2 regions of the Lachnoclostridium sp. genome follow, and region 2 is predicted to be linked to the other one. Evidence: riboswitches for the same ligand, from Rfam matches in the RefSeq annotation. Region 2 holds a riboswitch; the other holds the start of a gene.
What was found. Region 2 has a riboswitch for nickel and cobalt ahead of RTP52_RS04295 (hypothetical protein). Riboswitches for the same ligand answer to the same signal wherever they lie in the genome.
Positions count from the first base shown of each region.

Region 1: linked by a shared signal. The riboswitch ahead of RTP52_RS07190 (cation-translocating P-type ATPase) and the one ahead of RTP52_RS04295 (hypothetical protein) in region 2 are both predicted to bind nickel and cobalt.

Region 1 covers NZ_DAMADT010000007.1:118,493-124,034, forward strand. Annotated here, with positions in the region: gene RTP52_RS07190 (cation-translocating P-type ATPase) at 1-1,762, opposite strand, end outside; NiCo riboswitch at 1,877-1,982, opposite strand; gene RTP52_RS07195 (MATE family efflux transporter) at 2,219-3,541, shown strand; gene RTP52_RS07200 (metal-sensing transcriptional repressor) at 3,575-3,853, shown strand; gene RTP52_RS07205 (hypothetical protein) at 4,072-5,542, shown strand, end outside.
Region 2 covers NZ_DAMADT010000004.1:28,438-33,979, reverse strand. Annotated here, with positions in the region: gene RTP52_RS04305 (pectate lyase family protein) at 1-2,312, opposite strand, end outside; gene RTP52_RS04300 (hypothetical protein) at 2,536-3,792, opposite strand; gene RTP52_RS04295 (hypothetical protein) at 3,758-4,204, opposite strand; NiCo riboswitch at 4,299-4,399, opposite strand; gene RTP52_RS04290 (YitT family protein) at 4,559-5,191, opposite strand; gene RTP52_RS04285 (MerR family transcriptional regulator) at 5,365-5,542, shown strand, end outside.

The DNA.
Region 1 (5,542 bases), on a different contig from region 2:
CGATGTCTGCATATTTTAAAGCAGGTGCATCGTTTACACCATCGCCTGTCATTGCAACTATTTCTCCGTTATCCTTAAATGCCTTTACAATTCGCATCTTATGTTCTGGTAAAACTCTAGAGAAAATACTAACATCCTTAACCTTCTTACGAAGTTCTTCGTCCGTCATTTTACTTAGTTCATCACCTGTAATAATTTTGTCACTGTTTGGCATACCAATTTTTTTAGCAATAGAAGAAGCAGTAATTCCATTATCACCTGTAATCATAACAACACGAATACCAGCTTTGTTACAGACAGCGATATCTGCTTTTATACTTTCTCTTGGTGGGTCTGCAAGACCAATCAGTCCAAGGAAGGTTAGGGAGCAATCGGTAATTGTCTTTGGGATCTCCTCATCAGTTTGTGGTTTCATAGTTGCAACTGCAATGACACGAAGTCCCTCTTTTGACATCTCACAGATTTTTTTCTCACAGATTTCTAGTTCCACATCAGTTAATTTACATATAGTTAAAATACGTTCTGGAGATCCTTTTGCAGCAATTATAATTTCACCATTTCTTCTCCAAACATGCCCCATCATCTTTAGTTCATTCGTAAAAGCATATTCGGTGATTAGTTCACCGCTAAATAAATGATCTTTGGTAATGCCAAGACTGTCACAGTGAGATAGCATCTCTTTTTCCATTGGGTCATAGACATCAGTTTCGCAACCAAGCCCCATTGTTTCACATAAAGTATGTGTATCACTGTCCATGGCCCAAGTGTCTTGTACTTTCATTTGGTTCATTGTTATTGTACCAGTTTTATCTACACACAAAACGGATACAGCCCCAAGAGTCTCAACAGATGGAAGTTTACGTACCAAGGATTGTTTTTTTGCCAAACGCCAAGCACCCATAGAAAGAAAAACTGTTAGAATAACAGGAAATTCCTCTGGAATCATTGCCATTGCTAGCGTAATACCAGACAGTATGCTTTCAATAATTCTTTCACCGATTTCATGATCAGGAATATTAAAATAAGTGAAGATACCAACAAGCGTTAGTAGAATAACTGCAATACCTGCACAAAGCTTAACAAGACTTCGTGTCTGCTTTTGAAGTGGTGTATCTTCATTGGGTGCTAATGCAATATTTGCTCCGATTTTTCCGTATTCGGTTTTAGTACCTATTTTATCGACCAAGACAGTTGCAGTTCCCTGTGTAACAAGTGTACCAGCATAGCAATAATCTTTTCGCCAATAGTCAGATGTAGCTTCAGCATTTTCGGTATTCACCTTCCAAACGCCCTCTGCCTCACCAGTCAACGATGATTCGTCCACACAAAGGTCATTGCATTTAACGATAATACCGTCTGCTGGAATTTTAACACCTTCATGAATCATCATAAGGTCACCTGGTACGAGGTCTGCACTTGCAATGGTGGTTTCCTTGCCATTACGAATAACTGTAACATGCGGGGCAGTTAAGTCTTTTAGTGCATTTAATGTTTTGTCTGTTTTCCATTCTTGAATGACATCAATGCTTATAATACCAATAACGAAAATTAGCATTACAGCACCATCACGAGGTTCTCCAAGAATGAAATAAATAATTGCAGCAACAATTAGGAGCAAAAACATTGGCTCACAGATAATATGAAAAACCTTTTTTATAAAGCTTTCCTTCTTTTGCGGTGTGAGTTCGTTTTTACCGTATTGTTCCTGCAATATTTTTGCTTCGGCAGAGGTTATTCCTGCCATGTTAACTTTGTTTGTCATAAAAGTTACCTCCGTTTTTAGCCTTCTGGCATTCGTTTGATAGCTCTATGGCACTTCGTTCCTCAGTTATGTATTCCAAAAAAGGGTATAAAAAATCACACCTATGGAACACATTACTGTCCCACAGATGTGAATTAAAATTCAATCTGTTGCCGCAATTAGCGGCCCAGCCCCATGACTTTAAATTAATAAAGTTCATCGCCTGCTCAGTTTGTACTGTTGATCGCGCACTCGAAATGAATGTAATGCAGTGCAAAGAGTTCAATTGGATTATATCATACGCAATATTCTATGTCAATGCAGTTGTGTAAATAAATGTAAGTATAGGCGGATACTCGCAATCCGCTTACGTTACTTTCCCTATGAGGTTAAATATTTATTGATTTCATAACTGAATTATGATATAAACTTTATATCCCCCTATGGGGGTTAATTTAAATCACTGGAGATAGTAAAATGAATGACAAATCTAAAAACTACTTAAAAATTATTGTTTTTCTTGCATTCCCAATCATTATTGAGAATATATTCCAAACACTGTTAGGCACGACAGACACTTACTTTGCAGGTAAATTGAACGATAATGCAATTGCTGCTATTGGTGTCACAAATCTTATCATGAATATTTTTATTGCTTTTTACACAGCTATCAGTGTAGGTGCTTCTACGGTGATTTCAAGGTTCATTGGTCGTAATGATAATCAAAAAGCAGGCGATGCAATTAAACACTCTATCATATTAGGAATGTTAATTGGTACTGTAATTGGAGTTATAAGTCTAATATTTTATAAACCTATTTTACAGATTTCTGGTGCAACAGAAGAAGTTATGGAGTATGCAATACCTTATTACATAATTGTCGCAGTTCCGTCGATTTTCCTGTGTTTAACACAGATATTATCTAGTTGTTTTAGAGCTAGAAAAGATACTAAAACACCTATGCTTGCAACTGGGGTATCAAACATACTTAATATCATTTTAAATATTCTGTTTATTAATCTAGGATTAGGAATTGCAGGGTTGGCATTAGCTACAACAATTTCAAGAATTATTATAACAATCTTTTTATATTACAAATTAATACATCAAGATTCCAGTTTCAAAATAAAGCTTAGAGGTTTTAAAATAAACCATGAAATACTTAGGTCTATTTCAACTATTGGTATTCCCGCTGGAATTGAAAAATTAATTATGCGAATTGGCCAACTTGTTTATAATGGGATGATTATCTCATTAGGAACCGCTTCCTATGTAGCCCATAACATTGGTGGAAGTATTGAGGGATATTCTTATATACCTGCATTTGGGTTTGGTATGGCTACAGCAACTTTAGTTGGAATAAGCTTAGGTGAAAATGATGTAAATAAAGCTAAAAAAATTACTTTTGTATCAAATTGGATAACAACAGTTATTATGGTTTTCATTGGAATCCTATTTTATATATTTGCACCACAGTTAGCATCTATATTTACAGATACGATTGAAATAAAAGAAAAGGTAGTTATGGTACTTCGATTGATTGCATTTTTCCAACCGTTTGCAGCTTTGACACAAATAATGACAAGCGCATTGCAAGGAGCAGGCGATACCAAGTTTCCTATGTATGCAACTTTAATTGGCATTTGGGTAATACGAGTAGGTATTGGTTATCTATTGGCTGTTACTTTTAATCTCGGATTATTTGGTGTGTGGTGCGGATATGCAATGGATATTACAATAAGAGGTATCCTTTTACTTATTAGATTTTTAAGAGGCAAATGGCAAAAAATCATGATATAATAGATATCAAAAATAGAAACCTTGGAGGAGGGTATGAGTAAACATAAACATTCCAATGAAAGTAAAAAGGCAGTGATTAATCGTCTTTCTAGAGCGATAGGGCATTTAGAGTCTGTTAAAAAAATGGTGGAAGAAGATGTAGACTGTAGTGAAGTATTAATTCAATTATCCGCGGTAAGATCGGCAATTAATAATACTGGAAAAGTAATATTAAAAGAACATATTTCCCATTGTATAGTTCATGCGATTGAAGAAGGGGACGAAGAGGTTATTCAAGAATTAGATAATGCAATAGATAAATTTATCAAATAATATTTGCACACTATGCTTTACTGGAAGTTTTGATGAAACTACATAATAAAGTCTAAAGATAATCTATAATAATAATTTGCAAAAATAATAGGCATGTTTACTAGTGAGTAAAACTACCTTTATTCTTTTGAATAAAAGAATATGATAGATAAAATTATAGTTATATCAGATGCTTTTATATGATATATTGTTTTTAAGACCAAGATGGATGGTAACGTATGGTGTTACGTAATAATATTAAAATTCTTTTTTCATTATTAATTGTTCTTTGTATTATTTTTGTTTGTTATAAAACTATTGGCAATAAAAAAAGTACCACAATAAAAGAGGCTTATAATATTGCCTATAATGAGGTGCATAAAAAAAATCCACGCGTGTTATTAGTCTTAATAATTAGTACTGATTCAATATTAAGTAAAGAAGAAAATGATGCGGGGAAAAATGGGAGAAGAAACTCATGGAATTTAATCTTCGCAGTACCTAATTCTTCCGAAAGTTGGGTAGTTACAATTAGAGATCATAAGGTAAGGGATTTGGTAAAAGGGATAGGGCTTTATGATAGGAAAGATTTAATAGATAAAAATGAATTTACCATCGATTCAAAAGAAGCTTTAAAAATGGTAAAAAAAGAATATGATATAAGACCCGGTGAAATATGGGCTATAGGTTATCATTTTAAAATAAGTAAAGAAGATGGGGAAGTTGTACTACAAGTTGTATGCAGAGATAATAAAGATAATTTTACAAAATTATTTGTTGATGCAAAAACAAAGAAGATTACAGATGCTTTTCACAAAATTCCAATAGGTGGTGGTATCTTTAATGGAAATACTGATAAAGCTTTAGTTGATATTTATAATATAGAAGGTATTGCAAATACAAAAAATAGTAACACTTTATATGCTTGGGGATTTAAAATGATAAACATCATTCAATATAATTCGATTTTACTAAATAAAAGTAATAACGATACTGTATGGAACGAGTTATCAATTCAAGAAGATATAAAAAATGTCCTTCCTATAGAAGATGATGACATATTAATTGTTTGCAATCAAAAGATTTATAAATATAATTCAAAAGAGCTTTCAAGTATATTAGAAACAAAAGATCAAATACTTAATTCATTTCATTATAATGATAAATTATATTTTCTAACTAATTCAGAATTGAATATTTCATCTGATAAAGGTGAATCATGGAAAACAATATTACTTCCAGAAGTGAAAGATGTAACTTATATACCTTTTGATATTAATGGTGATGATAATTCTTACTATGCTAGTATCAACAATAAAATTTATTGCTATAATTATGATAATGTAAATTGGATAGAAGTAGTTAGTGATGATAATATGATTATTGATTTCAAATATATTAATAATTCTATTATTTATACCACCGGTAAATCTCTAAATCTTTATAACCTAGAAACCAAAGAAAATAGGGTAATAAGTAAAAACATAATAGTATATAAATTAATTAAGTACGGACAAGACATTTATGCTATTAATAATGAAGGCTGCTTATTTGAAATAAAAAAGAAGAGTGATAAAAATGATTGGACAATTAAAACCCTTAAGATGAATGATAACGGATTAATTACTAACATACTTCATATTAATCAAAATACATGGTATTACAGTACTGTATCAAAATATGAATGGGTAAAATTAGAAAAATCAAACT
Region 2 (5,542 bases):
AGCTCCATTGGATCAACAATTGTACCTTCTCCTGTTTCTGATGCATTTGGTGCTACAAAGATGTCTCCATCTACAACAGACTCCGGAGGTGTTGGTGTTGCTGTAGGTACAATGGTTGGTGCTACTGTTGGTGTTACTGTCGGCTTATCTGTTGGTGTTGGTGCTTCTGTTGGTACTATGGTTGGTGTTACTGTTGGTATTACTAGATCATCCAAAGATAGACTCATATAAAATAAATTAGCAGTATCTGCTTTATTTATCGCATATTTTATTCCAGCTAATACAGGAATTGTTAGAATACCCGTTTCTTCATTCCCTGTATACTTTATACCATTCACTTTTGCATTAACTTTACCAGTAGTATGGTTAAATACCATGGTATAAATACCATCTGCAGGCGAAGTAAAAACTATCTGTGTATCGGTTTCCATTTTTAAACATTCCGTAAGAGTCATACCATTGTATGTAACGGTACCTTTATTGTTCGCCAGATTAGCCAATCCTGGAAACAAATAGAAAGAACTTGTAAGTTTTTGTGTTGTAAAATTATGTGAATAATCTCCCCTAATTGGTGGCTGTGTTGGTGCTATCGTTGGTTCTATTGGTGATTGTGTTGGTACTATGGTTGGTTCTTCTTTTTTGTCTCCTAATCCACCAACGGAAACTAATTGAGATGTATAATTCTTAATTTCTGCTTGTAACTCAGTAATAATTTCATAATTCGTATCTTCCGCTTCACTCAAAGTCCATTGAAAATCTCCACCGTTAATACGTCCTGCATAAGATTCAATCTTAGCTTTCGCTTCTTCTGCAGAATCTACGGAATATGGATATCTTCTACTAGGATCGGTATCAAAGTTATTGTATCTTGTTCCTCCTTGTACGGTTACAACATCAGCTGGGATTTGCTCCTCTCTGCTCTTCACTGTATAGGCATCAATTTGTCCCGCGTCTGGTGTTGTATCTTGATTTACAAATCGTTCCTGACCAATCATATAATTTCCAAATTCTTTAATAATACCGCCATTTTCTCCAGAGAAAGTTCCCTTATTGGTATAGTTACCTGTATTAGGATCATATTTATCGGTACCTTGGCCAGAAGAAAGCATTGGGTATTGGCAATTCCTAAAATAATTATTCTCTACAAATGCAGAAGCTCCCATTGCAGCTCCAATACCGTATTTTGATACGCCATCAAAATAGTTATTATAGATGTGTATACTTCCAAGTCTGATTCGTGGGTGACGTGAATCTGAATGGTCAAACCAATTATGATGATATGTAATAAAAAACTCTTGGGTTTCCGTCATTCCTGCTAGACTAGACTTACCCGAATCCCAGAAGTGGTTATAAGAAACCGTTACATTGGTGGAAAAACCTTTGATATCTACGGAACCGTCTCCCTTAACCTGGTCTGAAGCACGCCCTGGTTCCCCATAAAATAAATCATTGTTATGAACCCATACATTCTCATTTTTAGTATCCAATGAAATTGCATCATCACCAAACCACATGATTCCTAAGTTTCTAATCTCAATATTTTTACCTTCACGAACTAGAATACCCCAGCCATAAGCTGTTGCATCGTCTCCGATACCTTCTAATGTCACGTTAGATGTTTTCTTTATATTTAATAAAGAGCCACTTACTCCAGCGGGAGTATCTACTTTACCAATTATACGAATGATAAGAGGCCTTGTATCTTTCCCTTTTTCTCTCTTTAGCATGATATCAGCAATACCAGTACAAGTCTCAGAACTAGAGCCTGTTATTACATCTAAAGTAACAGTATCTTTGTTTTTATTGGTAAGATAAATAATCTGTGCGCCGTTTCTTACAGTTCCATCATTATTATATCCACCGGAACCAGTTTTGTAAGTTGAAAACTCTGAAAATGCAAATCCTTCTCTTGTATGTGCCGATACAATTAAAGTATCAGTTACCGCTGCACTCTCCTCAACTTCTATCCCAGATACAACAGGGACAATTTTAAGAACATAAATACCTTCCGAAAGCCCTACGGCATCAGCCCTATAGTAAGTTGGATATTCTCTAATTAATTCATTGTCTAACTTAACATAAGCAGTATCCGCTTCATTAGCATTCTTAACATACACTACATATCCGTCTACCCCGTCCATAGGCATCCACTTCACGTATGCAGATTCTAACCATCCACTACTTTCGATAAGGACAATGTTAGTACTAGATGCTTTTGCAACCAGACTAAGCGGCGATGGAATAATTGTTGTTAGCAACATTAATGCAGCTAAGAACATTGCTATCCGCCGTTTCAAATTTAACTTTTGCATTGAAACCCTCCTATAAATACATTATTAATCATTGGGACAAAGTCTAGTATAAAGGCTGACATGCTGTCATAGTCAACCTTTAATTCGTAAATGAAATTGTAAATATAGGAGTAATATATAGGAGAAGGCTAATCTAGCATAGCCTTCTCCTAAAAAATGTCCTGTATCTAGTATCGAGGCGGGTTCCAAAGGTACCTCGCTTCAACACTTGGCATATAACCAATTACTCCTTTGCGTTTGCTTCGCGTCCAACCGAAACATTATCTTTTGTACGATCACTAAGTGCTGGTACTGGATGATCCGTATCTTGATAACGATAATCCTCACCCTTAGAATCTATATAGGATTGTATCACTATATGCGTTGGCACTTCTTCCACTGGCTCATTTACAGCCTTCTGGAATTTGAAGAAATTCTCATCACTACTTAAGGAAGCTACATTTACATACTCTTCTTTTTTGGATGTGTTATGAACGGTATTTGCAAGAATATCACGTACATATGCTTTATTCTCGTGTAACGTTAATAGTTGAGGGAAATTACCATCTGGTATTACTTCCTGCCAATCTTTTTTCTCATATTTCTTTAGCATGTCTGCTGCCATATGAAGATGAGCAACTTCCTGATGAAGATGCTCTTCCCAGATACCTTTGATATAAAGGTCAGTTTCATCCTCAAAGCAAGAATAATAAAGATAACATTCGGTATACTCATGCATAAGCAAATTTTCTAAGAATGTTGTCTTAGTATCTAATAAACTACCATATTGAGTAACATGCTGTTCCTCAATTAGTCCTATTTCTTGATACAACTGTCTTCCAAGATCATCATGATCATATAAAGCAGCCACATTCATATAATAGTTCATCGTCTGCTGTTCTGCCGCTGTAATAATAGCTACATTTAGCTTCGTAATTGGGGTAGCCGATTTACAATTAATAAAAAATCTCACATTATCAAATGGATAACGATGCTCAGAAATGGTAGGACGACCTGGCATAATCTCAGCATAATTGCCAACCAATTCCTCTGACTTAACCCCCATCGTAGCCTCTAACAAATCCGAATAACGATATAAATGGTCAAAGTCTTCTAGCAATGCAAAATCAAGAGCAGCTTTTACATTCTTATCTGGCTCTCTCTTCGCTAACTCAGCGGTAAGATCAACCGCTAGCTGCTCATAGCTTATGGTATGCTCTAAAATTGTCTCATCCTTAGGTTTTAACGAAGCGATAGCTTTTTGTTGTTGCTGTTCCACTCTTCTTATCAATGCTAAGTCTCTACGAATATCATTATTCGGACAGTTTCTCTGAGTTTGGTGTCCAAACCAAACAGATTCAAATTCTGTTCCATTCATTAAGATAATTCTGGTTTTCGTATATGGACTTACCTCATGTTTATTATAAGGTCTTAAGTAGATTCCACTCCAATTTTTAAAAGCGGAGTCAACAGATTTCGGTTTTTCTTGAAACGGGTTCATTTACAATCTCTCCTTTCTTGAATGCTAGGCGGTTAGTTAAATATAGACATTCAAGAAATAATGTTCCCAAATTAACCCATAATATGTACATCTTTTTTGCGAAAGGTATCAATATACCGGGGATTTTCTTTAAGCAATTTTCTGTAGCATCCCAGATAATAAAATTAGCATCATTTGTGGATACATTGGCTTCTTTTAAAACCTTAAACCAAGCTATATAAAAAATAACCATGAAATAGCTGGATTTATGTTCTCCTATATCAGGAACTACAGGCACTATTTCATTCAGTTTATTATTTACGCCTTTTTTAAATTTTTTATAGAAATCAATTCCATACTTTTTAATATAGTACTGTTTGTTTATGTTCAAAACGACATTGCTCATAGCTTTTATAGATTTAACATTATTCATAAAAACGCTCCTTTCATAATAGCAGTCAGAATGATTTCTTTATTTAAATAATATTATTTTATGTACAAAAAAAGCACATCTATGGGAACATACTTACTGTCCCACAGATGTGCATCCATAATCACCTGCTGCCATAATTAGATGGCCCAGCCCCATGACCTTAAAAAGGTCCATCGCCTGCTCAGTCTTTACTATTTGTATCTCATTAAGAACATATTACAATATAAAGATACTAAATTATTATATCATGAGCAATCATTTATAGCAATTTGGCTTTATTTTATATACATCAATCATTTCCGTTCGATTATCTATCTGACTATCGAACAACTGCAAGAAAAGCAGTCTTGATACCTAACAGGTAGCTACCTCTTTGTTATCCTTTTTTTTGTCCTTGTGTATAAGTCCTATTATATACGAGGATAAAGTAACAGTTATCAAAGAATAAAATATTTTTTGTACTGGTATATAACTAAGTGACAATAATAGTACAACAAAATCAGTTGCAAAATATGCTTTTGAAATATTACATCCAGAAAGTTTAGCAATTATCAATGCAAGGGCGTCATCACCACCGGAAGCGCCACCCATACGAACTACAAGACCAACACCGATACCAACAAATAATCCACCTAATATAGCTGCAAGCAATGGTATACTACTTAAATCAGGAATAATAAATCCAATATGTTCAAAAATATTATAAAAGAAGGAGAATCCTACACTAGCAATCAAAGCATTTTTTAAAAATTCCTTACCCAATAATTTAAATCCAATAAAATAGCATAAGGAATCTAAGAATATCCCTGTGATTCCTGGAGAGAGTCCCGTCCAATGTTTTAATAATAAAATCATTCCAAGTACACCGCCCTCCGTAATATTACTTTGGCTGTGTATATTAAATAATCCAAAGGCTAATATAGCAACTCCTAATAAAAGAATGCCATAATGCTTGATTGCATCTTTTCTTATGTTAAATTTCTTCATTTCAACCTCCACAAAACTGATTAATTTCTTTCCCTATTTATTTCATATGCAATTCAATGAAACTTTCTCTGAATAAAATAAGAAAGCCATACGTATGACTTTCTTGACATGATATACTATAAAGGATATAGTAACTATATTGTCAAGAAAAATATTGGAGGTTTTTATCATTCATGAATACGAAGTTTACAGTCGGTGAAATTGCTAAATTGAGCGGACTATCCAAGCAGACCCTTATCTACTATGATAAGGAGGATGTATTTAAGCCAAAATTAGTTGACTCCAATAATAACTACCGTTACTATACTGCAGATCAAATCGAAGTATTAGATAGCATACTAATACTTAAGG